Linked DNA regions of Piscinibacter gummiphilus. The protein of the gene in region 1 interacts with the protein of each later gene in a pairwise test. Links are inferred from orthologs where the notes say so. Each region holds a gene or a part of one and is shown in the gene's direction. Other genes may lie near its edges.

Evidence for each region.
Region 2: the proteins of A4W93_RS27200 (region 1) and A4W93_RS16880 interact in binary tests that used the Escherichia coli proteins (3 or more experiments, as listed by UniProt). The link is inferred for Piscinibacter gummiphilus from one-to-one orthologs.
Region 3: the proteins of A4W93_RS27200 (region 1) and A4W93_RS10655 interact in binary tests that used the Escherichia coli proteins (3 or more experiments, as listed by UniProt). The link is inferred for Piscinibacter gummiphilus from one-to-one orthologs.

What each region holds. Positions count from the first base shown.
Region 1 is NZ_CP015118.1:5,930,488-5,940,541, forward strand. The notes cover bases 4,265-7,082. They hold A4W93_RS27200 (glutamate-5-semialdehyde dehydrogenase), read left to right. Parts: upstream 4,265-4,942; coding sequence 4,943-6,223; downstream 6,224-7,082. Other genes in these bases: A4W93_RS30165 (YceI family protein), read left to right, coding at 4,369-4,905; queC (7-cyano-7-deazaguanine synthase QueC), read left to right, coding at 6,220-6,966; A4W93_RS27210 (LemA family protein), read left to right, coding at 6,963-7,082. Outside these bases: A4W93_RS27170 (ABC transporter substrate-binding protein), read right to left, coding at 1-336; A4W93_RS27175 (cytochrome b), read left to right, coding at 615-1,157; A4W93_RS27180 (YceI family protein), read left to right, coding at 1,190-1,753; A4W93_RS27185 (YceI family protein), read left to right, coding at 1,803-2,375; A4W93_RS27190 (ATP-binding protein), read right to left, coding at 2,481-4,211; more of A4W93_RS27210, read left to right, coding at 7,083-7,541; A4W93_RS27215 (hypothetical protein), read left to right, coding at 7,548-8,369; A4W93_RS27220 (BLUF domain-containing protein), read right to left, coding at 8,366-8,797; folE (GTP cyclohydrolase I), read right to left, coding at 8,827-9,555; 16S rRNA (cytosine(967)-C(5))-methyltransferase RsmB, read left to right, coding at 9,664-10,054. UniProt on the Escherichia coli protein: Catalyzes the NADPH-dependent reduction of L-glutamate 5-phosphate into L-glutamate 5-semialdehyde and phosphate. The product spontaneously undergoes cyclization to form 1-pyrroline-5-carboxylate.
Region 2 is NZ_CP015118.1:3,745,689-3,752,121, forward strand. The notes cover bases 1-2,993. They hold A4W93_RS16880 (LytR/AlgR family response regulator transcription factor), read left to right. Parts: upstream 1-1,102; coding sequence 1,103-1,885; downstream 1,886-2,993. Other genes in these bases: A4W93_RS16870 (DUF6622 family protein), read left to right, coding at 1-31; A4W93_RS16875 (sensor histidine kinase), read left to right, coding at 48-1,103; A4W93_RS16885 (hypothetical protein), read right to left, coding at 1,887-2,276; A4W93_RS16890 (hypothetical protein), read right to left, coding at 2,386-2,784. Also shown: A4W93_RS16895 (hypothetical protein), read left to right, coding at 3,031-3,585; A4W93_RS16900 (ABC transporter ATP-binding protein), read left to right, coding at 3,582-4,256; A4W93_RS16905 (ABC transporter permease), read left to right, coding at 4,253-5,482; A4W93_RS16910 (outer membrane lipoprotein-sorting protein), read left to right, coding at 5,497-6,240; A4W93_RS16915 (hypothetical protein), read left to right, coding at 6,237-6,433. UniProt on the Escherichia coli protein: Member of the two-component regulatory system BtsS/BtsR, which is part of a nutrient-sensing regulatory network composed of BtsS/BtsR, the low-affinity pyruvate signaling system YpdA/YpdB and their respective target proteins, BtsT and YhjX.
Region 3 is NZ_CP015118.1:2,361,953-2,372,188, forward strand. The notes cover bases 4,055-7,054. They hold A4W93_RS10655 (sulfate/molybdate ABC transporter ATP-binding protein), read left to right. Parts: upstream 4,055-5,017; coding sequence 5,018-6,091; downstream 6,092-7,054. Other genes in these bases: cysT (sulfate ABC transporter permease subunit CysT), read left to right, coding at 4,055-4,093; cysW (sulfate ABC transporter permease subunit CysW), read left to right, coding at 4,098-5,021; A4W93_RS10660 (CysB family HTH-type transcriptional regulator), read right to left, coding at 6,176-7,054. Outside these bases: A4W93_RS10625 (sulfate ABC transporter substrate-binding protein), read left to right, coding at 1-3; A4W93_RS10630 (YgdI/YgdR family lipoprotein), read left to right, coding at 241-462; A4W93_RS10635 (phospholipase D family protein), read left to right, coding at 485-2,041; A4W93_RS10640 (sulfate ABC transporter substrate-binding protein), read left to right, coding at 2,161-3,189; more of cysT, read left to right, coding at 3,251-4,054; more of A4W93_RS10660, read right to left, coding at 7,055-7,120; A4W93_RS10665 (peroxiredoxin), read right to left, coding at 7,206-7,847. UniProt on the Escherichia coli protein: Part of the ABC transporter complex CysAWTP involved in sulfate/thiosulfate import. Responsible for energy coupling to the transport system.

The sequences.
Region 1 (10,054 bases):
GAGGTTGGTGCCGGAGTTGGCGCCGCCCAGCAGCATGTCCAGCCCCTGGGTGTCGAACCACTCGCGCGCCTTGGCGGCGGCGATGTCGGGCTTGTTCTGGTGGTCGGCCACGACGAACTCGACCGTCTTGCCGTTGACCTTGCCCCCGGCGTCCGCGATGGCCATCTTGACCGCCTCGACCCCGCCCGCGCCGTCGAGGTCGGCATACAGGCCCGACATGTCGGTGATCAGGCCGATGCGGATCACGTCGCCGGAAATCTGGGCCCGGGCTGTTCCGGCAGACAGAAACAGGGCGGATGCGGCGACGAGGGTGGTGGCGGTCAGCTTGGGGTTCATGGAATCGCTCCGTGAAAGTCGACAGTCGGAGCAGTGAGCGTACGGGGGCGAAAACGCCACCGGTGTGGCCGTCTCGCCACGAACGGGTATCTCCGGAGAGGGTTTCCACGCGCCTCGGGCGCTGGCACGATGCATTTTTTCTGAACGGTCACAACAAGGCCGGTGAAAGCGGGCGCCGCCGGATCCCTCTACATTCCATTCCTGTGCCTTTTGGCACATCCAGGGCCTGCCTTCCGGCACATCCTTGTGACCCTTTCCTTCCACGAGAACGCTCGCGCATGAAACCCACTGCTGGTCGCTACACCTCGATCGCCATCGCGCTGCACTGGCTGCTGGCGCTCGGCATCCTCACGGCCTTCTGCGTGGGGGTCTACATGAGCGACCTGCCGTTCTCGCCACAGCGCCTGAAGCTCTACAACTGGCACAAGTGGGCCGGCGTGACGATCCTCGCGCTGTCGGCGCTGCGCCTGCTGTGGCGCCTGACGCACCGCCCGCCGGCCGACGTGCCGATGCCGGCGTGGCAGCGCCTCGCGGCGCACGGCACGCACCACCTGCTGTACCTGCTGTTCTTCGCGGTGCCGCTGGTGGGCTGGGCCTACAGCTCGGCGGCCGGCTTCCCCATCGTGCTGTTCGGCGTGCTGCCGCTGCCCGACTTCGTCTCGCCCGACAAGGCGCTGTCCGAGGCCATCAAGCCGTGGCACGGGTACCTGGCCTATGCGATGGCGGTGCTGGTGGTGCTGCACGTGGCCGGCGCGTTGAAACACCACTTCGTCGACCGCGACGGCCTGCTCGCCCGCATGCTGCCGTCGTCGGGCCGCTGAACTTATCCCCGCCTTTCCGCACTGAGGACACCATGACCGTTTCGAAACTCATCGCCGCCGCCGCCCTCGTGGCCGCCATCCTGCCCGCCGCCGCCCAGCAGAAGCTCGTGCCGGCCCAGAGCGAGATCGCCTTCACCAGCAAGCAGATGGGCGTGCCCGTCGATGGCAAGTTCAAGAAGTTCGACGCCCAGGTGGCGTTCGACCCGAAGAAGCCCGAGGCCGCGAAGATCGGCTTCACGATCGACCTGGCCAGCGTGTCGCTCGGCGCCGCCGAGACCGAGGCCGAGGTGGTCAAGCCCGACTGGTTCAACACCAAGGCTTTCCCTCAGGCCACCTTCCAGTCCGGCGCCGTGAAGGGCCTGGGCGGCGGCAAGTTCGAGGTGGCCGGCAAGCTGGCCATCAAGGGCGCCACGAAGGACGTGGTCGTGCCCGTGCAGGTCACGCAGGCCGGCCCGAACACCACGGCCAACGGCTCGTTCACCATCAAGCGCCTCGACTTCCGAATCGGCGACGGCGACTGGAAGGACACCTCGATGGTGGCCAACGACGTCGCCGTGAAGTTCAAGCTCGTGCTCACCGGCGTCGCGCCGCTGTAATCCCACCCCCTCCGTTTTCGCTCGTTCCCTTCCCAACCAAGGACAATCCATGTTCAACAAGACCCTGTTCATCGCCGCCGCCGTTCTGGCCGCCACCGGCGCCGCCCATGCCGAGTCCGCCACGTACTCGATCGACCCGACGCACACCTTCGTGACGTTCGAGGCCCGCCACTTCGGCACCAGCACGAACCGCGGCCGCTTCGACAAGAAGGAAGGCACCGTGACGCTCGACAAGGCCGCCAAGACCGGCAAGGTCGACGTGACGATCGACACGTCGTCGATCAACACCGGTGTGGGCCCGTTCGACGGCCACCTGAAGAGCAAGGACTTCTTCAACGTCGCCGAACACCCGACGGCCAAGTTCACGGGCGACAAGCTCACCTTCGACGGCGACAAGGTCAAGTCCGTCGCCGGCACGCTGACCCTGGCGGGCGTGACCCAGCCGGTCACGCTGACCGCGTCGAACTTCAACTGCTACACGAACCCGATGCTCAAGCGCGAGGTGTGCGGTGGTGACTTCGAGACGACCATCAAGCGCAGCGAGTACGGCGTGAAGTACGGCCTGCCGGGCATTCCCGACGACGTCCGTCTGCTGATCCAGGTGGAAGCCGTGAAGCAGTAAGCTTCAAAACACACCGTCATCCCGGCGCAGGCCGGGACCCCGTGCCTTCGATGGTGCGCCCAGGGTCCCGGCATGCGCCGGGATGACTTGTTTTTGAAGTGCCCTTCAACGCTGGGGCAAGTACCTCGCCAGCACCCCGGCGAGGTCTTCGTCCTTGAAGGGCTTCGCGAGGTGGTCGTCCATGCCGGCGGCCAGGCTGTCGGCGCGGTCGCCCTCGAAGGCATTGGCGGTCAGCGCCACCATCGGCGTGCGCGGCCAGCCCTGGGCCGCTTCCAGCGCGCGGATGCGCCGGGCGGCTTCCAGGCCGTCCATCACCGGCATCTGGCAGTCGAGCAGCACGAGGTCGGGACGGCCGCTGCGGAACGCCTCGACGGCCTGGGCGCCGTCCTCCACCACGGTCACGTCGATCCCGAGCTTCTGCAGCAGCGCCTCGGCCACGAGCGCGTTGACGGGGTTGTCCTCGGCCAGCAGGACGCGGCCGCCCAGGGCCTTGGGCGATGGCTGCGGCGGCGGCGCCGAAGGCGCCTCGCCGAGCGGCACGTCCACCGGCGGGTGCGGCAGGTCGAGCTTCAACGTGAAGACCGAACCCTTGCCCACCTGGCTCGTCACCAGCAGGTCGCCGCCCATCGCCCGGGCGAGTTCGCGGGCGATGGTCAGGCCGAGGCCCGTGCCGGCGAAGCGCCGGGTGAAGGTGCCGTCGGCCTGGTGGAACGCGTCGAAGATCACCGACAGGTGCTCGGGCGCGATGCCCACCCCCGTGTCGTGCACCGCGATGCGCGCCCGGCCCGCCTCGGCGTTGTGCTTGGCCACCACGGTGATGCGGCCCGTCTCGGTGAACTTGACGGCGTTGCCGACCAGGTTGTGCAGGATCTGGCGCAGCCGCGCCGGGTCGCCCACCACGAGGCACGGGCGCGGCAGGTGCAGGCGCGTCTCGAGCAGCAGGCCCGCCTCGCTGGCCGGCAGCATCGAAAGCGATACGACGTCGTCGACCAGTGCGGTGAGGTCGAAGGTCTGCGGTGCGAGCCGCACCTGGCCGGCCTCGAGCTTCGAGAAGTCGAGCGCGTCGTTGATGAGCCGCAGCAGGTGCTCGCCGGCCCGTTCGACGAGCGCGAGCTGCGGCGCGTCGGGCTGCTGCTCGCGCAGTGCGCGCGTGAGGCCGAGGATGCCGTGCAGCGGCGTGCGCATCTCGTGGCTCATGGTGGCGAGGAACTGGTCCTTGACGACCCCCTGGCGCTGCGCCAGCCGCAGGGCCTCGGCCCGCTCCTCGGCGATGCGGTCGGTCACGAAGCGCAGGCGCAGCAGTTCGTGGATGCGGCGCTCCGAGTACCGGGTCTCGATCAGCAGCAACACGATGTAGACGGACAGGCCGGCGCCGACGAAACGGCCCGAGCGGTCGCCCATCCACAGCGCCAGCAGCACGAGCGGCAGCAGCATCGAGACCACGAAGGTGGCCGACGCCCGGAAGCTCGACTGCAGCACGAAGATGCCGATGGACGCGACGCCGACGATGGAGGTCAGCATCAGAACCGAGACCGTGGGCAGGTCGAGCGGGATCACCCAGAGCCCGATGACCGCCCACGCGAAGCCGTCCACGCCCAGGCCCGCCACGAAGGCGTGGTCCCAGAACGGGCGGCCCTGGTCGTCCGAGGCGCGGTACCGCAGGTTGAGCACGAGCCGGACCGCCGACACGAGGAAGCGCAACGCCACCCAGGCCCAGACGCCCGCGGCGGACACGTACGGCAGCAGGCCCATCGCCAGCAGCAGCGCGAACCCCGCGCCCGCCCAGTTCACCATCTGCGAACGGCGGTACAGCAGCTCGGTCTGCGCTTCGCGCACCCGACGATCCAGGTCACCGTCGCGGTCTCCCACCGACACCCCAGGTGACGTAAATTCGGTCATCGATGGCCTTTCGAGCCGCGTCATGTCATTCGTTTCCCATTATCTCGACCACCGCCGACGTGAAAAGGCTTTCTTCGTCGCCCTTTTGGTGGGGTTGGGCCCTGTCTGCGCCGCCCAAGCACAAAGCCTGCCCTGGCAGCTCGATCCGCAGCACACGCAGGTCTGGTGGGAGGTGAAACACTTCGGCACGTCCACCCACCGCGGACGCTTCGACGCCGTCGAGGGGCAACTGCGGTACGACCGGGCGACGGGCGCCGGCGAACTGTCGGTCACGGTGAACACCGCCTCGGTCACGAGCGGGGTGGTGCCGCTCGACGGCATCCTGCGAGGTGAGTACTTCTTCGCGTCGAAGGACTACCCGAAGGCCTACTACGTGTCCCGGAAGTTCCGCACCGAGGGCGGCCGCCTCGTGGCCCTGGACGGCGAGCTGACGCTGCGCGACAAGTCGACGTCCTTCACCCTCCACGCCGTCCGCTTCGGCTGCTACACCCCGCCGGAGTCCACCCGCGAGGTGTGCGGGGGCGACTTCGAGGGGGAACTGCGCCGCAGCGAATTCGGCATGACCTACGGCTGGCCCTTCGTGGAGGACCGGGTGAAGCTCGTCGTCCAAGTCGAGGCCGCAGCCCCCTGATTCCCCGTCGGCCCCTTGTTTTTGGGACAATGCGGGGATGACCTCCACCGATCTCCAGGCCACCATCGCCCACATGGGTGCGGCGGCCCGCGCCGCCGCCACGAAGATGGCCGCCGCCTCCACGGCCTCGAAGAACGAGGCGCTGCGGGCACTCGCCCGCCTGCTGCGCGGCGATTCCGCCCCGCTCGCCGAGGCCAACGCCCGTGACATCGCCGCCGCCGAGGCCGCCGGCCTGGCCGCGCCGCTGGTGGACCGGCTGCGCCTCACGCCGAAGGTGCTGGCCACCGTCGCCGAGGGCTGCGACCAGATCGCCGCCATGCCCGACCCGGTGGGCGAGATCACGAACCTGCGCCGCCGCCCCACGGGCATCAGCGTGGGCCAGATGCGCGTGCCGCTCGGCGTGTTCGGCATGATCTACGAGAGCCGCCCGAACGTCACCATCGAGGCCGCGTCGCTCGCCATCAAGAGCGGCAACGCCTGCATCCTGCGCGGCGGCTCGGAGGCCATCCATTCGAACCTCGCGCTGTGGAAACTCGTGCAGGCCGCGCTCGACGAGGCGGGCCTGCCGCGCGACGGCGTGCAGCTGGTGCAGACCACCGACCGCGCCGCGGTGGGTTTCCTGATCCAGTCGCCCGAGTCGGTCGACGTGATCATCCCGCGCGGCGGCAAGAGCCTGATCGAACGCATCAGCCGCGAGGCCAAGGTGCCGGTCATCAAGCACCTCGACGGCAACTGCCACACCTTCGTCGACGCCACGGCCGACCTCGACCTCGCGGTCAGGGTCACCGACAACGCGAAGACGCAGAAGTACAGCCCCTGCAACGCCACCGAGTCGCTGCTCGTGCACGAGGCCGTCGCGGCCGCGTTCCTGCCGCGCATCGGGGCCGTGTTCGCGGCCAAGGGCGTGGAGATGCGCGGTGACGCCGCGTCCGTCGCGCTGCTGTCGAAGGTGCCGGGCGCGAACGTCGTGGCCGCCACCGAGCAGGACTGGTCCGAGGAGTACCTTGCCGCCATCATCAGCGTGAAGGTGGTGTCGGGCATCGACGAGGCCATCGCCCACGTCAACCGCTACGGCTCGCACCACACCGACGCCATCCTCACCGAACACCACTCGAACGCGATGCGCTTCCTGCGCGAGGTGGACTCGGCGAGCGTGATGGTCAACGCCAGCACCCGGTTCGCCGACGGCTTCGAGTACGGCCTGGGCGCCGAGATCGGCATCAGCACCGACAAGTTCCACGCCCGCGGCCCGGTGGGCCTCGAAGGCCTCACGTCGATGAAGTGGGTGGTGCTGGGCCAGGGCGAAGTGCGGCAATGAAACCCTCGCGCCGGGCGCTCGTGCTCTTCTCGGGCGGACAGGACTCCACGGCCTGCCTCGCGTGGGCGCTCGAACACCACGACCACGTCGAGACCATCGGCTTCGACTACGGCCAGCGGCACTCGGTCGAACTCCAGTGCCGCACCGCGGTGCGCGCGCAGATCGTGGCGAACTTCCCGCGCTGGGCGCCCCGCCTGGGTGACGACCACCTGCTCGACCTGTCCCTGCTGGGCCAGATCTCCGACACCGCGCTCACGTCCGAGCGCGAACTCGAGATGACGAACAGCGGGCTGCCCAACACCTTCGTGCCGGGCCGCAACCTGCTGTTCTTCACGTTCGCAGCCACGGTGGCCTACCGCCGCGGCCTGAACGTGCTCGTGGGCGGCATGTGCGAGACCGACTTCTCCGGCTACCCGGACTGCCGCGACAACACGCTCAAGGCGCTGCAGGTGGCCATCAGCCTCGGCATGGACACGAAGATGACCGTCGAGACGCCGCTGATGTGGCTCGACAAGGCCCAGACCTGGGCCTTCAGCGCCGACCTGGGCGGGGAAGCCCTCAACGACCTGATCGTCGAACACACCCACACCTGCTACCTCGGCGATCGCCAGCAGCGGCACGAATGGGGCTACGGCTGCGGGCAGTGCCCGGCCTGCGCGCTGCGCCGGCGCGGCTACAAGGGCTGGCGCGAGAGCGGCCAGCCCGAGTTCGCCGACACCGACCGCCTGGGCCTGATGCCATGACCTCCTCGGGGATCGCGGCGGCCATCGTCGCGGCGGTGCTGGTGTTCTGGGCGGTCGGGGCCTACAACCGGCTGATGTCGCTGCGCAACGTGATGCGCACGGCCTTCTCGCAGCTGGAAGCCCAGCTGCGCCGCCGCCACGAACTGATTCCCCAGCTGGCCGACGCGGCGCGCGCCGACACGGAGATCGACCCGGACGTGGCCGATGCCGCCGTGGCCGCGCGCCACCAGGCCCATGCGGCACTCGACCTCGCGCGGGCGCACCCCGGCGTGTCCGGCCCGATGGTGAGCCTCGCGATGGCCGAGCAGGTGCTCGAGGACGCGTGCCGCCGCCTCCAGCAGGCCATCGACGGCCGACCCGAACTCAAGCTCGCGCCCGCGATGGCAGCCGCGCGCGACGACCTGCTCGGCGCCGAAGGCCGCCTCGGGTTCGCGCGCCAGATGTTCAACGACGCGGTGGCCGACTACAACGCCGCCGTCCAGCAGTTCCCCACCCGGGTGCTGTCGAGCCTCTTCGGTTTCCGGGACGCCGCCGTGCTGCCTGCGCCGGTGAGCGGCACGCCTCGCACGTCCTGACCGCCCATGGCCGACACGTCCCTCCACCTTCCCCGCGCCGTGATCGGCGACGACGAACGCGAGGCGTTCGCCACGCTGTCGCGCGTGCACGGCCCGGGTGAGCTGCGCGCCACGGTGCTCGCGCTGCTGCTGACCCCCGGCAGCCAGCGGGAACGCCGCGCTTGGCAGGACGAGACCCGCGGCCTCAGCACCGCCAAGGCGCTGCGCGAAACCACGAAACACCTCTCGCGCGCCTCGCGGCTGCCGTGGCTCGAACGCCTGCTGCAGCGTCTGGCCGGCGGCCCGCTGGGCGACCGCCAGTCGCTCGTCGAGGCCGCGCGGCGCGTGATGGCCGCCGACGGCCAGATCCGCCCCATCGACCGGCTGCACTGGCTCGCGCTGCGGCAGGTGCTGGGCGAGGTGATGCCGCGCACCTCGGCGCCGGCCGCGCACAACGACATGGCCGACCTGTCGCTGCACACGTTGCGCGAGGTGGGCCGTGTGACGGCCTTCCTGTCGCGCCTCGTGCCCGCCGGCGACCCGGCCACGGGGCAGGGCTGGTACCTCGCGGTGATGTCGCCGTGGATCTCCGCGCACGAGCTGCCGCCCTGCGTGCCGCCCGACGCCGACGGCTTCGTCAACGCGCTGGCCGAGGTGCAGGCCGTGCCGTGGATGCTGCGCCCGGCCATCGTGCGCGCCTGGATCGACCAGGCCCTGGCACTGAGCCCGTCGCGCCGTCTCGACCCCGACGCCGCGGACGCACTGCGCCTGACCGGCAGCCTGCTCGACTGCCCGATGCCGCCGGAGCTGGCCCGGCACTTCGTGGAGCCGCCGGACGAGCCGATCTAACCCTGGCCCACGATCGAGGCCGTGGCCACCAGCTCGTCGAACAGCGCCATCGAGGCCTTCGCCGACACCGCGTACGGGTCGAGCGTCGCCGTCTCCGAGTACTTCAGCAGCAGCGCCGGGTTCAGGCGCTGCATGTTCACCTGGCCCATCGACCACACCGCGAAGCGGCGTTCGTCGATCTCCTCGTAGCTGAGCAGCACCACGTCGCGGTGCCGCGTGTCGGCGACGATGCGGTTGTAGAGCGTGTTCACCGCCGCGCGCCCGCCCTCCAGCACCTGCAGGAAGACCCCCGACGCCGGGCACAGCATCAGCGCGCCCGTGACGCCCACGGTCGGGTTGTGGGCCTTGGACTTCTTCAGGATCGCGGCGAGCGTGTCCTGGTCGATGGCGCCGCTCGCGCGGCTCGCGTACATCAGACGTACCAGCATGGCGTTCGGTCCTTTCGGTGAAGGGGGCGTCAGTTCCGCTGGCCGATCAGCGAGAGGAACTCGCGGCGCAGGTTCGCGTCCTTCAGGAACGCGCCGCGCATGACGCTGTTGATCATCTTGGAGTCGATGTCCTTGACGCCGCGCCACTGCATGCAGAAGTGATCGGCCTCCATCACGATCGCCAGGCCGTCGGGCTTGACCCGCTCCTGCAGTTCGTTCGCGAGCATCGTCACCGCCTCCTCCTGGATCTGCGGGCGGCTCATGATCCAGTCGCAGATGCGGGCGTACTTCGACAGGCCGATCAGGTTCGAGTGTTCGTTCGGCAGGATGCCGATCCACACCTTGCCCATGATCGGGCACAGGTGGTGCGAGCAGGCGCTGCGCACGGTGACCGGGCCCACGATCATCAGCTCGTTCAGGCGCTCGGCGTTCGGGAACTCGGTGACGAGCGGCATGGGCACGTAGCGGCCGGCGAACACCTCGGTCAGGAACATCTTCGCGACGCGGCGGGCGGTCTCGTTCGTGTTGTGGTCGCTCTCGGTGTCGATCACGAGGGCCTTGAGCACCTCCTGCATCTTCGCCTCGACCTCGGTGCGCAGCTCGTCCATCTCGCCCGGGCGGATGAACGCCGCGATGTTGTCGTTCGCGTGGTAGCGGCAGTCGGCGCCGACCAGGCGGTAGCGGATGCGCTCGGACGCGCTGAGCGACGCCAGCTCGGCCTCGCTGCGGAAGATGGGGGCGGTGGGTTCGCCGGACATGGCTCGTTCCTCGGGCTTCTGAGCCCCGGATTGTGACCGCCCCGCCCACTTCCTGCCCCCGCGGGGTCTCGGGCGGGCCGATAGACTCGGCGGGTGAACACCCCTTCCTTGCCCCTTTCCACCCTGCTCGGGCACACCGCCACCGCGCTGCAGGCGGTGCGCGCCGGCCGTTCGCTGAACGACGTGCTGGACCGCTGCCCCCCTGCGGCCCGCCCGGGCACCCAGGCGCTGACCTTCCAGGTGCTGCGCCGCCTGGGCAGCGCCCAGGCCGCGCGCCGCTTCCTCGCGCCGAAGGCGCCGCCGCCCGCCGTCGACGCGCTGCTGACCACCGCCCTCGCGCTGCTGTGGCCCGGCGACAGCACCGGCGCCCAGTACGCCCCGCACACCCTCGTGAACCAGGCCGTCGAGGCCGCGAAACAGTCCGCCAAAGCCAGCGCGCCGTTCGTCAACGCGGTGCTGCGCCGCTTCCTGCGCGACATGGCGGCCGTGGTCGAGGCCG
Region 2 (6,433 bases), 2.2 Mb from region 1 along the record:
GCGCATCGGTAGACTGCAGCCGACCGCCTGAGCCCCCGACCTCGCCCATGAGCAACGACGCCTCGCCCCGCCACTTCCTCCGCCACGCGGGGCTGGTGATCTGCATCAACACGCTCATCGCGGCCTGCCTCGTGGTGTCGGACGCCGGCAAGACCTTCCTCAGCCAGTTCATCTACGCCCAGTCCATCGGGCTCGTGACCTGGGCGCTGATCGACTTCGGCCGCTTCGCCATCCAGCGCGACCCGGACAGCGGCTGGCCCAAGGGCTGGCGGGCCATCGCCCTGCCCGCCTTCGGCGTGACGGTGGGCAACATCGTCGGCAGCGTGATCGGAGACCTGCTCACGGGCCTGGACCGCATGAGCGTGCTGCACCACCACAGCACCCGCGAGATGCTGGGCCACCTGCTCTACTTCGGCACCATCGGCGGGGTCGTGGCGTACTTCTTCTGGGCCACGGGCCGCGCGAAACACTTCGCCGAGGTCATCGCCACCACCCGGCGGGAGGCCGCCGAGACCCAGCTGATGCTGCTGCAGTCGCAGCTCGAACCGCACATGCTGTTCAACACGCTCGCGAACCTGCGGGCGCTGATCTCGGCCGACCCGAACCGCGCGCAGGAGATGCTCGACCACCTGATCGCGTTCCTGCGCTCGACGCTGTCGGCCTCCCGCACGGTGCAGCACCCGCTGTCCACCGAGTTCGAGCGCACCGCCGACTACCTCGCGCTGATGAAGATCCGCATGGGCGAGCGCCTCGCCACCGACCTCGACCTGCCCGGTGACCTCGCAGGCGCGATGGTGCCCACGCTGCTGCTGCAGCCGCTGGTGGAAAACGCGATCAAGCACGGCCTCGAGCCGCACATCGCGGGCGGGCGCATCTCGGTGCATGCCCGGCGCGACGGGCGGCACCTCGTGATCGACGTGCGCGACACCGGCGTGGGCCTCGACGCCGCCGCGTCCGCCCAGGGCACGCAGTTCGGGCTCGAACAGGTGCGCAAGCGCCTGAGCACCCGGCACGGCGACCTGGCCACGCTGACCCTCTCGGCCGCCACCGACGCCGCCGGCGGCACCCTCGCCTCCGTCCGCCTTCCGCTGGAGACCCCGTGATGAACGCCACCGCCCTGATCGCCGAGGACGAACCCCTGCTCGCCGCCAGCCTGCAGGCCGAGTTGCGCGGGCAATGGCCCGAGCTGGCCGTGGCCGGCATCGCGCCCAATGGGCCCGCCGCCGTGGCGATGGCGCTCGAGCACCGGCCCGACGTGCTGTTCCTCGACGTGCGCATGCCGGGCCGGACCGGCATCGAGGCGGCCCAGGAGCTGGCGGAGGAATGGCCGGAGGGCACGCCGCTGCCACTCATCGTGTTCGTGACGGCCTACGACGAATACGCGCTGCGGGCCTTCGACCTCGCGGCGGTGGACTACGTGCTCAAGCCCGTGCGGGCGGACCGCCTCGCGCTGACCTGCACGCGGCTGAAGGAAGGCCTCGCGAAACGCCGGGGCGGTGCGTCGGACACGCTCGACCAGCTGCGCCAGCTGCTGGGCGGCGCGGTGCCGGCCGCGTCGACGCGCCTGACCGTGATCCAGGCGAGCGCGGGCAACGCGATCCACATGGTGCGCGTGGACGACGTGATCTATTTCGAGGCGGCGGACAAGTACGTGCGGCTCGTCACCGCCGAACGCGAGCACCTGATCCGCACGTCACTGCGTGAGCTGCTCCCGCAGCTCGACACGCAGCGCTTCTGGCAGGTCCACCGGGGCACGGTGGTGCGGGCGGACGCCATCGCCACGGCCACGCGCGACGAGAGCGGCAAGCTCACGCTGAGCCTGCGCGGCCACACCGACAAGCTGCCGGTGAGCCGCCTCTACAGCCACCTCTTCAAGGGAATGTGATTCACCAGCCGCCGCCGCGGCCGCCCTGCCCGTAGTGGCCGCCGCGGTCGTGGCGATCACCACCACGCCAGTGGCCGTGACCGTGGCCATGACGGTGGCGTTCCCACGAACCGCCCACGATGGCGGCACCCGGGCGGTACACCACGGCCGGCGGATACACCACCACCGGACGCGGACGGTAGTACACCGGCGGCGGGGGCGCGTAGTACACCGGCGGAGGCGGTGCGTAATAGACGGGCGGCGGGGGGGCGTAGTACACCGGCTCGGCGTACACCGGGCCCGGGACGTTGATGTTGACGGACCAGTTCACGCGGCCGGCATGGGCCGTACCGGCGAACAGGCCGCCGGCCAGGGCCAGCGCGACGATCACGGGGGACTTGCGTTCGAACATCTTCTGCTCCTTCACGGCAACGCGTTTCAGCGGCCATGGAAGGTGAACGACCGGCCGCCCCGGTTGGTGGACAGAAGCAGGCGATGGATTCCGCCTGTTACATCCGAGGTCAGTGCGCCTTGGGGTTCTGGGCCTGCGACTGCAGGTCGAACAGTTCCGTGAGCACGTCGAACGAGAAACCTTGCCGGTCCTCGCGCCCACTCAGCAGCAGGTCGGCAAAATATGCCGACAACGCCTCGGACTGACCCCACAGTTCCGCCATGCGGTTCACGATGTGCGGATGGCGGCGCGCGGTGGCGAAGGGCTGGAAACGCGGCGGGAGCCGCGCGAGCCACACATGGGCCTCGTCGGTGAGCGAGCGGCGCTGCGGTGCACGCGCGGGACGCTGCGGGCCCGGCGGGTACGACGGCGCCGGCACACCGGCTCCCGCGACATCCGGGGTGGTGGGCTGCCAGCCCGGCACGCTGCTGTGCTGGAACCGTGAATCTTCGAAGGTCGAGCGGGTCATGGCGCCATTGTTCCCGCGCGGAACCGCACCGCCCAGGGGGGCTCCCCCTCCAGGCGCGGGATAGGCAAGTGACTTCGGCCACACGGGTTCGGCCCTCCCGTGAGAAGTGTCACGGGCGCCGTCCACGCCCCCGCGGCGGCGCTTGGCGACGCCGGCGCGCCGCCCGTCGCAAACGCGGTGCCTTCCGGGAGGCGGGTCCCTAGCCTGACGGTGTTGTCCCCCTCCATCCACTCCCAGGAGCCCGACATGATCCTCCGCACGATCTCCCTCGCCGCCATCGGCCTGTGCCTGATGCACGGCGCCGCGCACGCCCTCACCGACGCCGAGTTCCAGCCCGCGAACCAGACTTTCCGCGCCGCCGCCGCCGGAGACAACGGCGCACTCGACCAGGCCGCCGCCACGTTCGCCGCGCTCCAGAAGGCCGAGCCGGCGAACCCGGTGCCGGTCGCGTACGGCGGCGCGCTGGAGGCGATGCGCGCCCGCACCACGATGCTGCCGTGGCGCAAGGTCGCCCACGCCGAGGACGGCATGGCCGCGCTCGACAAGGCGCTGTCGATGCTGACCCCGGCCCACGACACCGAACGCCTCAACGGCACGCCGCCCGCCCTGCTCGTGAAGTTCACCGCGGCCAACACCTTCCTCGCCGTACCCGCCCTGATGAACCGCGGCAGCCGCGGCCGCAAGCTGCTGGACGAGGTGCAGGCCCACCCGGCGTTCGCGACCGCACCGGCCGGCTTCCGCGACGCCGTGGCCCGCGTGGCCGAGAAGCAGGCCGAGCAGGCGAACCGGAGCGCCCCGTGAACGGCGCCGTCGTCGAACTCCGCGGCGTGACCAAGACGTACCGCCTCGACCGCCACGTGGTGCCCGCGCTGCGCGGCGTCGACCTCGCCGTGCGCGCCGGCGAGCTGCTCGCGCTGACCGGCCCGTCCGGGAGCGGCAAGAGCACCATCCTCAACCTGTGCGGCCTGATCGACACGCCCGACGAAGGCGCCGTGCACCTCGGCGGGGTCGAGGTGCCGCCGGGCGACGAGGCCGAGCGCACGCGGCTGCGCCGCGATGCGCTGGGCTTCGTGTTCCAGAGCTTCAACCTCGTGCCGGTGATGACGGTGGCCGAGAACGTCGACTACCCGCTGTTCCTCGCGGGGGTCGGGGCGAAGGAGCGGCGCGCGCGCGTGGCCGCGCAGCTGGAGGCGGTGGGCCTGCAGGACCACGCCGACCACCGGCCCGACGCGCTGTCGGGCGGCCAGCGGCAGCGGGCCGCCATCGCGCGGGCGCTCGTCAAGCGCCCTCGCCTCGTGATCGCCGACGAACCCACCGCGAGCCTCGACTCGGTCACCGCCACGCAGGTGCTCGACCTGATGCGCGAACGCGGCCACGCCGAAGGCGCGGCCTTCGTGATCGCCACGCACGACAGCCGCCTCACCGACCGCTGCGACCGTGTGCTGGCCCTGCGCGACGGGAGGCTGCAATGAGCCTCGGCACCACCTGGCGCTGGTTCGACTTCGCGGTGCGCAACACCTTGCGCAACCGGCGGCGTTCGCTCGTGACCGTGTCCGTCGCCGCGCTCGGCACCGCGGCCATCCTGGTCGCGGGCGGGTTCGCGCTGTCCACCTACGAATCGCTCGCGCAGATGTCCGCGCGCCTCTCGGGCCACCTGGTCCTCGGCCAGCCCGCGCAGTTCGAGCAGGACGAGGACACGCCGCTGCAGCACGGCCTCGACGATCCCGCGGCGCTCGGCAAGGCGTTGCGCGCCGATCCGGACGTGCGCTTCGTGCTGCCGCGCATCACGTTCAGCGGCCTGATCAGCAACGGCGACAAGTCGACCGTGATGCTCGCCTCCGGCATCGACCCCGACAGCGAGTTCGCCGTCAAGGGCCCGTTCCTGAAGGTGGTGGCCGGCGACGTGCTGTCGTCGGGTTCGAAGGACGCCGAGGTGATGCTGGGCGAGGCGCTGGCGAAGAGCCTGAAGGCCGAGCCGGGCACGAGCCTCACGATGCTCGCGAGCACCACCGAGGGTGCGCTCAACGCGATCGACGTGCGGGTGAAGGGCATCTTCGCCACCGGCACACCCGAGATCGACAGGCGCGCGGTGATGACCGACATCGCCACCGCGCAGCGCCTGCTCGTCACCGAACGGGTGTCGACGCTCGGGGTGTACCTGAACCGCATGACGGACACCCCCGGCGCGCAGGCCCGCCTGGCCGCCGCGTTCCCGACGCTCACGGTGCAGACCTGGCTGGACCAGGCCGCGATGTACAAGTCGGTGCGAGCCCTCTACAACATCATCTTCGGCGCGCTCGGGGCCATCATCGGCGTGATCGTGGTGTTCGTCGTCGCCAACGCGATGGCCGCCTCCATCGTCGAACGCACACGGGAGATCGGCACGCTGCGCACGCTCGGCACGCTGCCGTCGCAGCTGCTGCGTTCCCTCTCGCTCGAAGGCCTGGTGCTCGGCGGCTGCGGGGCGCTGATCGGCGCGGCCGTCGCCGCCGGCATCTCGGTCTTCCTGTACCTCGTGCCCGTGCAGATGCCCCCGCCCCCGGGACGTTCCACCGGCTACCCGCTCGTCGTGTCCATCGACGCGGGCCTGTACGCCGCGGTGGCCGTCGCGATGGTGGTGCTGGCGATGCTCGCCTCCGCCTGGATCGCCCGCCGCACCGTGAACCGGCCGCTCGTGGCCGCCCTCGCCCACACCTGACCCCGGAGACCGCCATGACCTCCCTCCTCCGCGCCCTCGCGGCCGCGTGCCTCGCGCTGTGCGCCTGGCACGCGCAGGCCGCCGACGCCACCGCCCTGCTCAAGGCCGCCGACCGCTACCGCGTCGCGAGCGACGACGTGCAGGTCGAGGTGCAGATCGACACGACGAAGTCCGACGGTTCGCCGGACAAGCAGCGCCGCTACACCACGTTCTCGCAGTCGGGCCACCGCTCGCTCGTGCTGATGCGCAGCCCCGCCGAACGCGGCCAGAAGGTGTTGATGCTGAGCGATGACTTCTGGCTGCTGATGCCGTCGAGCCAGCGGCCGCTGCGCATCACGCCCACGCAGAAGCTGCTGGGCGATGCCTCGACCGGCGACGTCGCGACGATGCGCTGGTCCGACGACTACACGGCCGAGGTCGTGGGCGAGGAGCGGTGCGGCGAGGTGGCCTGCATCCACCTCGCGCTCACCGCGGCGCGCAGGGGCGTCACGTACCAGCGCATCGGCCTGTGGATCGGCGCGGCGCGGCACGAGCCGCTGCGCGCGGACCTCTACGTGCAGTCCGAGAAGCTCGCCAAGCAGGCGCGGTTCGTGATGGACCGGCCCGAGGCGCCCACGACGATGACCGGCATGGTGCTGACGGACCAGCTCGCCAACGGCCGCGAGACACGCGTGCAGTACCTGTCGCGCAAGACGCGGTCGGTGCCCGAGGCGTGGCTGAACCCGATGTACCTCGCCCGCAACCCGGAACTCGAATGAACCGCGCGACGACGCTGATCGCCGCCGGCCTGCTCGCGGCCTCGGCCGCGCAGGCGGAGGCCGACTTCGGCGGCCAGGTGCGGCTGCGGGTCGACGACCAGACCACCGGCCGCAACGCCACCGCCGAGGCCGAGCTGCGCGGGCGCTGGCGGGCCGTCACCGCGTCCGGCACCCTCGCCCACGCCTGGACCGA
Region 3 (10,236 bases), 3.6 Mb from region 1 along the record:
TGATGGACCACCGGCCGGGGTCCGCGGGAGCGGGCGCCGGCCGGCCGCACCTGCTGCACCAAAGGGCAGGTCGACGAACGGGCGGGGCCGTGCGCACAATCACGGTGCCCGTTCCAAGCAGTAGAAGGCCGAGGGAGTTTCCGGGCTGGGAGAGCCGGACCGGGTCAGGCCGCGGGCGCACACGAACCGCCGGACATCGCACACGACGCGATGGACCGGTGCTCCAATCAGGAGATTTCGATGAACGTCCGCTTCACCCCGCTCGCCGCCATCCTGCTCGCCTCGCTGCTCACGGCCTGCAGCACCACCGAATACATCATGAGCACCACCGAGGGGCGCCTCATCGTCAGCTCGGGCCGCCCGGACCTCGACGAGAAGACCGGCACCTACACCTACAAGGACGCCAACGGCAAGGAAGCCACGATCCCGAAGGCGGCGGTCGTGCAGATCATGGAGCGTTGACCCGCCCCGACGGGCCGCCGCCATGTTCCGTGTCCTGCTGGCGGCCTGCGTGCTGACGGGTCTCGTGGGCTGCGCGCAGCTGCCGCCGCTGGACCCGCGGCCCGAGTCGACCGCGCTGACCGGCACCGACGACACGCGGCTCGGCCGCGCCGTGGCGCCGGCCGCCGCGGCCCACCCCGGGCTGACGGGCATCCACCCGCTCAACGATCCCCGGGACGCTTTTGCCGCCCGCGTGCTGCTGGCGGACGTGGCCGAGCGGTCCCTCGACGTCCAGTACTACATCTGGCACCGGGACCTGTCCGGCCTGCTGCTGTTCGCCGCGCTGAAGGACGCCGCCGACCGGGGCGTGCGCGTGCGGCTGCTGCTCGACGACAACAACACGTCCGGCCTCGACCCCGCGATCGCGGCGCTCGATGCCCATCCGGACATCGAAGTGCGCCTGTTCAACCCGTTCCCGCTGCGCGGGGCGCGGATGCTGGGCTACCTCACCGACTTCTCGCGCCTGAACCGGCGCATGCACAACAAGTCGTTCACGGCGGACAACCAGGTCACCATCGTCGGCGGCCGCAACGTGGGCGACGAATACTTCGGCGCGACCGACGGCACGGTGTTCTCCGACCTCGACGTGGTCGCCGCGGGCCCCGCGGTGCAGGAGGTGTCGAAGGAGTTCGACCGCTACTGGGCCAGCGAGTCGGCGTACCCCGCGTCGCGTCTGGTGCCGCCGGCCGACGCCGCCGCCCGGGCCGCCTTCGCCGAGGAACTGGCTCGGCACCGGGCGGCGCCCGAGACCGCGGGCTACGTGGCGGCGGTGCGCGAGAGCGACATCGTGCAGGCCTTGCTGGCCGGCCGCCTGTCCCAGGAGTGGGCCGCCACGCAGCTGGTGAGCGACGACCCGGCCAAGGGCCTGGACCGTGCCGACGCGAAGGGCCTGCTGACCCACCAGGTGGGCGTCATCTTCGGCTCGCCCACCTCGCGGGTCGACCTCGTCTCGCCATACTTCGTGCCCGAGCAGACGGGGGTGGACCTCTTCACCGGCATGCAGGCGCGGGGCGTGAAGGTGCGCATCCTGACGAACGCGCTGGAGTCGAACGACGTGGCGCCGGTGCACGCGGGCTACGCCAAGTGGCGCAAGCCGCTGCTGGCCGCGGGCGTGCAGCTGTTCGAGCTGAAGCGCCAGTCCGACCTGCCGAAGAAGAAAAAGAAGGACAAGGGCCCGGAGAAGGGCAACGGCATGACCGGCAGCTCGGCCTCGAGCCTGCACGCGAAAACCTTCGCCGCGGACGGCCGGCGCGCTTTCGTCGGGTCGTTCAACTTCGACCCCCGCTCGGCCCGGCTGAACACCGAGCTGGGCCTGATCATCGACAGCCCGACGCTCGCCGGGGCCATCGGCACGGTGTTCGACGAGGACGTGCCGCTGCTTGCCTACGAGGTGAAGCTGGACGACGCGGGCGACCTGGTGTGGATCGAACGGTCCGAGGGGGGGGCACCGGTCGAGTACACGAAGGAGCCCAACACCGGGATCTTCAAGCGGGCGCTGATCACGGTGTTGTCCGTGCTGCCCATCGACTGGCTGCTCTGAACCGAACTGAACGACTTGCTTATTCGTTTTTCGACTAAGCAACTGGAAATCCCGTCGTTTACGTATGTTACGGGGGCGCTTAGGATGCCTGTTGTTTTTCCAACAGGCCCTTCTTGCCCATGAAAACTGCCGCCGTTACCCGCCGCGCCGCCCTGGCCGCCGTCGCCTCCTCGCTGCTGATCGGTGCCGCGCCGGCCGCCCTGGCCGCCGGCCCCACGCTGCTGAACGTCAGCTACGACGTGGCCCGCGAGTTCTACAAGAACTACAACCCGGTGTTCATCGCCTACTGGAAGAAGACCTCCGGCGAGGACATCACGATCAACCAGTCCCACGGCGGCTCCAGCAAGCAGGCCCGCAGCGTGGCCGACGGCCTCGAGGCCGACGTGATCACGATGAACCAGGCCAACGACATCGACTTCCTGCACACGCAGGGCAACCTCGTGCCGGCCGACTGGGCCAAGCGCCTGCCGAACAACAGTGCGCCCAGCACGTCGACCTCGGTCATCCTGGTCCGCAAGGGCAACCCGAAGGGCATCAAGGAATGGGCCGACCTCGGCAAGCCGGGCGTGTCGGTCGTGATCCCGAACCCCAAGGTCACCGGCAACGGCCGCTACACCTACCTCGCGGCCTGGGGCTCCGTGATCAAGAGCGGCGGTGATGCCGCGAAGGCCAAGGACACCGTGACGAAGATCTTCGCGAACGTGCCGGTGTTCGACGGCGGCGGCCGCGCCGCCACCACCACGTTCGCCCAGCGCAACATCGGCGACGCGCTCGCCACGTTCGAGAGCGAAGTGCCCCTGATCCTGCGCGAGTTCGGCGGCGACTTCGACGTCGTCTACCCGAGCACCAGCATCCTGGCCGAGAACCCGGTGTCGGTGATCGACAAGGTGGTGGACCGCAAGGGCACCCGCAAGCAGGCCGAGGCCTACCTGAAGTACCTGTGGTCCGACGAAGGCCAGGAGATCGTCGCGCAGCACAACCTGCGCCCGCGTTCGGAGAAGGTGCTCGCCAAGTACGCGAAGCAGTTCCCGAAGATCAACCTGTTCACGGTCGACGAGGTGTTCGGCGGCTGGACCAAGGCCCAGAAGGACCACTTCGACGACGGCGGCACCTACGACCAGGTGATCGCGGCCGCGAAGAAGCGCTGACCTCCGCCTCCCGGGCCGCCCGCGGCCCGGGATTCCCTCCCGCTCGCGGACCCTTCCTCCCATGTTCCTCTCCCGCACGCTCCTGAAGCGGCACAGCGTGCTCCCGGGCTTCGACCTGGCGCTCGGCTTCACGGTGTTCTACCTGTGTGTCATCGTGCTGATCCCGCTGTCGGCCGCGTTCCTGAAGACGTTCACGCTCACCTGGCCGCAGTTCTGGGACACGGTCACGTCGCCCCGCGTGATGGCGTCGTACCGGCTCACCTTCGGCGCCTCGTTCGCCGCCGCCGTGATGAACGGCTTCTTCGGCCTGATCATCGCGTGGGTGCTCGTGCGCTACGAGTTCTTCGGCAAGCGTTTCGTCGACGCGCTCGTGGACCTGCCGTTCGCGCTGCCCACGGCTGTCGCCGGCATCGCGCTCACCGCGCTCTACGCGGCCAACGGCTGGATCGGGCAGTTCCTCGCGCCGCTCGGCATCAAGGTGTCGTACACGCCCGTCGGCGTGTTCGTGGCGCTGACCTTCATCGGCCTGCCGTTCGTCGTGCGCACGCTGCAACCGGTGCTGGAAGACCTGCAGAAGGAACTCGAGGAGGCCGCGGCCACGCTCGGCGCTTCCCGCTGGCAGACCTTCACCCGCGTGCTGTTCCCGATCATGATGCCGGCGCTGCTGACCGGCTTCGCGCTGGCCTTCGCCCGCGCGCTCGGCGAGTACGGCTCGGTGATCTTCATCGCCGGCAACATGCCGATGGTGTCCGAGATCACGCCGCTGCTGATCATCACGAAGCTCGAGCAGTACGACTACGCGGGCGCCACCGCCATCGCCGTGGTGCTGCTGGTGGTGTCGTTCGTGATGCTGCTGGCCATCAACCTGATCCAGGCCTGGGCGCGCAAGCGCCAGGGGGGCTGATCCCATGACTGCATTGAATTCCTCCACCGCCCCGGTGCCCACCACCACCCCGGGCGGCCAGGTGCGCCGCTCCGCGCTCGCCGCCACCGCCGAACCCGTCTGGGTGCGCTGGGGGCTGATCGCCGTCGCGCTCGTGTTCCTGACGCTGTTCCTGTTCGTGCCGCTCGTCGCGGTGTTCGTCGAGGCCCTGAAGAAGGGCTGGGACGTGTACCTCGCGGCCATCGTCGAACCGGACGCGTGGCACGCCATCAAGCTGACGCTGATCGCCGCCGCCATCTCGGTGCCGCTGAACCTCGTGTTCGGCCTGGCCGCCGCTTGGGCCATCGCGAAGTTCGACTTCCGCGGGAAGAACGTGCTGCTCACGCTGATCGACCTGCCGTTCTCGGTGTCGCCGGTGATCGTGGGCCTGATCTACATGCTCGTGTTCGGCCTGCAGGGCTGGTTCGGCGAGTGGCTGCGCGACCACGACCTGAAGATCGTGTTCGCGGTGCCGGGCATCGTGCTGGCCACCGTGTTCGTCACGTTCCCGTTCATCGCCCGCGAACTGATCCCGCTGATGCAGGCCCAGGGCCAGGAGCAGGAGGAGGCCGCGCGTGTGCTCGGCGCCTCGGGCTGGCAGATGTTCTGGCGTGTCACGCTGCCCAACGTCAAGTGGGCACTGTTGTACGGCGTGATCCTCTGCAACGCCCGCGCGATGGGCGAGTTCGGCGCGGTGTCGGTCGTCTCCGGCCACATCCGCGGGCAGACCAACACGATGCCGCTGCACATCGAGATCCTCTACAACGAATACCAGTTCGCGGCGGCGTTCGCGGTGGCCTCGCTGCTGGCCGGCCTCGCCCTCGTCACCATGGCGCTGAAGTACATCGTCGAGCGCCGCGTCCGGAACGAAGTGCGCCTCGCGAGCGAGAACCAAGGAAACCACTCATGAGCATCCAGATCCGCAACCTCAACAAGCGCTTCGGGGCCACGGTCGTCTGCGACAACCTGAACCTCGACATCCCGTCGGGTGAACTCGTCGCGCTGCTGGGCCCGTCGGGCTCGGGCAAGACCTCGCTGCTGCGCATCATCGCGGGCCTCGAGCGTCCGGACTCGGGTTCGGTGCTGTTCCACGGCGCCGACACCACGCACGACGACGTGCGCGACCGCAACGTCGGCTTCGTGTTCCAGCACTACGCGCTCTTCGCGCACATGAGCATCTTCGAGAACGTCGCGTTCGGCCTGCGCGTGCGGCCGAAGGCCACGCGTCCGAGCGAGGCGAAGATCCGCGAGAAGGTGATGGACCTGCTCAAGCTCGTGCAGCTCGACTGGATCGCCGACCGCTTCCCGCACCAGCTCTCCGGCGGGCAACGCCAGCGCATCGCGCTCGCGCGGGCGCTCGCGGTGGAGCCGAAGGTGCTGCTGCTCGACGAGCCGTTCGGTGCGCTCGACGCGAAGGTGCGCAAGGAACTGCGCCGCTGGCTGCGCCGCCTGCACGACGAGGTGCATGTCACCAGCGTGTTCGTGACCCACGACCAGGACGAGGCCATGGAAGTGGCCGACCGCGTGGTGGTGATGAACAAGGGCCGCATCGAGCAGGACGGCACGCCGGACGAGGTGTACGACCGTCCGGCCACGCCGTTCGTGCTGCAGTTCCTCGGCGACGTGAACCTGTTCCACGGCCGCTTCGGGCACGCCCCGGGCGGCTCGGTGGAGCCGGGCGACGTGAGCTACGTGCGCCCGCACGAGCTCGAGATCCTCGCCGCGCCGCAGGACGGCGCGCTGCCGGTCACGCTGTCGCAGGCGCTCACGGTGGGCCCGCAGACCCGCATCGAGTTCAAGCGGGTGGACGACGGCAGCTACGTCGACGTCGAGATGCCGCGCAGCGAGTACAACGCGTTGCGCGACCGCCTGAACCTCGTCACCGGCAGCCAGGTGCACCTGCTGCCGCGCCGTGTCACGCGGTTCGCGGCGGGGCAGAACCCGGTGGTGGAGCAGGTGGATCCGGCGGCGTTGATCTGACATGCCGGGCCCGCTTCGGCGGGCCTTTGCTGGAACGAACAAAGGCGGCCCGCGGGCCGCCTTTGTCGTTGGTGGAACGGACGATCAGAGCTCGATGCGCTCGCCCGGCCGCGTGGCCATGGCCTTCTGCACCACGTCGTGCGTCAGCGTCGAGGCGAAGGTCTCGATGAAGTCGTACACGTAGCTGCGCAGGAAGCTGCCGCGACGCACCGCGAGCTTCGTGAGGTTGATCGAGAACAGGTGGCCGGCGTCGATGGCGCGCAGGGAGCGGTCGCGCTCCTCGTCGAAGGCGATGGAGGCGACGATGCCCACGCCCAGGCCCAGCTCGACGTAGGTCTTGATGACGTCGGCGTCCATCGCGGTCAGCACGAGGTCGAGCGACAGGCCGGCGGCCTCGAAGGCCTCGTCGATGTGCATGCGGCCCGTGTAGCCGGCGTTGTACGTGATGATGGGGAACGACGCGAGGCGCTCGAGCGTGAGCGGCTGGCCGTCGAGCAGCGGGTGGTCGGGCGGCACGATCACGCTGTGCGTCCAGCGGTAGCAGGGCAGGGCGACCAGGTTGTCGAACTTGTTCAGCGCCTCGGTGGCGATGCCGATGTCGGCCTCGCCGGAGATGAGCATCTCGGCCACCTGCTCGGGCGAGCCCTGGTGCAGGTTCAGCGTGACGTTGGGGTAGCGCTGGCGGAAGTCGCGCACGGCGCCCGGCAGCGCGTAGCGTGCCTGCGAGTGCGTGGCGGCGATCGAGAGCCGCCCGTTGGCCTGCTTCGTGAACTCCTCGCCGGCGCGACGCAGGTTGTCGGCGTCGTTGAGCATGTTCTCGACGATGGGCACGATCAGCGTGCCCACCTCGGTGAGCGACGTGAGGCGCTTGCCCGCGCGCACGAACAGGTCGACGCCGAGCTCTTCCTCGAGCTCGCGGATCTGCCGGCTCACGCCGGGTTGCGAGGTGTGCAGCACCTTGGCGACTTCGGTGAGGTTGAAGCCGCAGCGGACCGCTTCACGGACCGAGCGCAGTTGTTGGAAGTTCATGGGTCGGGACCAGGCGATGAAAAACGGGCCGATTGCCGGCCCGGAAAAGAGCAGGAGCGGGGCGTACTTGGCGCCCCGTGATGGTTTACTTGTTGGGCTGGGGCGTGAGGCGCAGGTACGGCGTGACGGCCGTGTAGCCCTTCGGGAACTTCTGCTTGATGACCTCGGGGTCCTGGATCGACGGGACGATGACCACGTCGTCGCCGTCCTTCCAGTTGCCGGGCGTGGCGACGCTGTGCGAATCGGTGAGCTGCAGCGAGTCGATCACGCGCAGGATCTCGTCGAAGTTGCGGCCGGTGCTGGCCGGGTACGTGATGATCAGGCGCACCTTCTTGTTCGGGTCGATCACGAACAGCGAGCGCACGGTGGCCGTGGTGCTGGCGTTCGGGTGGATCAGGTCGTACAGCTCGGCGACCTTGCGGTCGGCGTCGGCCAGGATCGGGAAGCCCACGACGGTCTTCTGCGTGGTGTTGATGTCCTCGATCCACTTCACATGGGACTCGAGCGGGTCGACCGACAGCGCGATGGCCTTGACGTTGCGCTTTGCGAACTCGTCCTTGAGCTTGGCGGTCAGGCCCAGCTCGGTGGTGCACACCGGCGTGAAGTCTGCCGGGTGGGAGAACAGCACGCCCCAGCTGCTGCCGAGCCAGTCGTGGAAACGGATCTCGCCGGCGCTGGATTGCTGGGTGAAATCGGGGGCGGTGTCGCCGAGTCGCAGGCTGGCCATCAGAAGGTTCCTTTTTGCTGTTGGTTTCCGAACAGGTGCCAGTATCCCGATGAGGGCATGGTGAAGGAACAACTGAATGATGCTTTTCTTATGCGTTTTTCATACATGGACCCCCAAAGCAGAAGGAGGCCCGCAGGCCTCCTTCTGACTCGGCGCGGCGGGCCGGGTCAGGGCGTGGTGGCCCGCGCCGCGGGCGCGGCGGCCACCGCGTGGATCGCCGGCACGTCGACCTGCCCGACGCCGGGCTTCGCCGTGAGCCCGCCCGGGATCAGCGGCACGATCAGCAGCGCGACGATGTTGATGATCTTGATCAGCGGGTTGACCGCCGGGCCGGCCGTGTCCTTGTAGGGGTCGCCGACCGTGTCGCCGGTCACCGCGGCCTTGTGGGCCTCGGAGCCCTTGCCGCCGTGGTGGCCGTCCTCGATGTACTTCTTCGCGTTGTCCCAGGCGCCGCCGCCCGTGCACATCGAGATGGCGACGAAGAGGCCCGTGACGATGGTGCCCATCAGCAGCCCGCCCAACGCGGCGGGGCCGAGCAGCAGGCCCACGAGGATGGGCACGATGACCGGCAGCAGGCTCGGCACCACCATCTCCTTGATGGCCGCGCCGGTGAGCATGTCGACGGCGCGGCCGTACTCGGGCTTGCCGCTGCCGTCCATGATGCCCTTGATGTCGCGGAACTGGCGGCGCACCTCCTCGACCACGGCGCCGGCGGCGCGGCCCACGGCCTCCATCGCCATCGCACCGAACAGGTAGGGGATCAGGCCGCCGATGAAGAGGCCCACGATCACCATGGGCTCGGACAGGTCGAAGCGCACGACGAGGCCGCGGGCGGTGAGGGCGTGCGTGTAGTCGGCGAACAGCACGAGGGCGGCGAGGCCCGCCGAGCCGATGGCGTAGCCCTTGGTCACGGCCTTCGTGGTGTTGCCCACCGCGTCCAGCGGGTCGGTGATGTCGCGCACCGAGGCCGGCAGTTCGGCCATCTCGGCGATGCCGCCGGCGTTGTCGGTGATGGGGCCGTAGGCATCGAGGGCGACCACGATGCCCGCCATGCTCAGCATCGCGGTGGCGGCCACGGCGATGCCGTAGAGGCCGGCCAACTGGTACGACACGAGGATGGCGATGCAGACGAAGAGCACCGGCCACGCGGTGGAGCGCATCGACACGCCGAGGCCCGCGATGATGTTGGTGCCGTGTCCGGTGGTGGAGGCCTGCGCGATGTGCTGCACCGGCTTGTAGTTGGTGCCGGTGTAGAACTCGGTGATCCACACCATCGCGGCGGTCAGCACGAGGCCCACGGCGCAGGCGCCGAAGAGGCGCATCTGCGAGCCGGCGTCACCCAGCGCGCCATCGGGCATCACGGCCTTCGTGATGAACCAGAAGCCCACGAGCGAGATGACCCCGGCGACCGCCAGGCCCTTGTAGAGCGCGGGCATCACGTTCTTCATGCCGGGGCTCGCCTTCACCACGCTGCAGCCGATGATGGACGCGATGATCGAGAAGCCGCCGAGCGCCAGCGGGTACATCACGGCCTGCAGCGCCGCGGCCGGCACCACCAGCGCACCGAGGGCCATCGTGGCGATCAGCGTGACGGCGTAGGTCTCGAACAGGTCGGCGGCCATGCCGGCGCAGTCGCCCACGTTGTCGCCCACGTTGTCGGCGATCACGGCCGGGTTGCGCGGGTCGTCCTCGGGGATGCCGGCCTCGACCTTGCCCACGAGGTCGGCGCCCACGTCGGCACCCTTCGTGAAGATGCCGCCGCCCAGCCGCGCGAAGATGGAGATGAGCGACGCACCGAACGCGAAGCCCAGCAGCGGCTTGAGGCTGGACGCCAGCAACTCGGGCGCGACCGGTCCGCCGCGCGTGAGGAACAGGAAGAACAGCGTCACGCCGAGCAGGCCGAGTCCCACCACCAGCATGCCGGTGATGGCGCCGCCCTTGAACGCGACGGCCAGCGCGGGCGCGATGCCCTGCGTGGCCGCCTGCGCGGTGCGCACGTTGGCGCGCACCGAGACGTTCATGCCGATGAAGCCGCAGGCCCCGGAGAGCACCGCACCCAGCACGAAGCCGCCGGCGGTCACGAGGTCGAGGAAGACCCCGATCAGGATGGCGAGCACCACCCCACGAGCCCGATCGTCTTGTACTGCCGCGCCAGGTAGGCGGCGGCACCCTGCTGGATCGCGTTGGCGATCTCCTGCATTCGCGGGTTGCCGGGGTCCTGCTTCAGGATCCAGCCGCGCTGGAAGAAGCCGTAGAGGACGGCGATCGCTCCGCAGGCCAGCGCGAGGTACGCCAGCAGGTTCGGCGCCAGGGGTTGGGACATCGGGGACTCCTTCTTCGTCTGGGTGGACTAGTGAAACGGAACCGGAATGCCTTGCAGCCCCTGGTA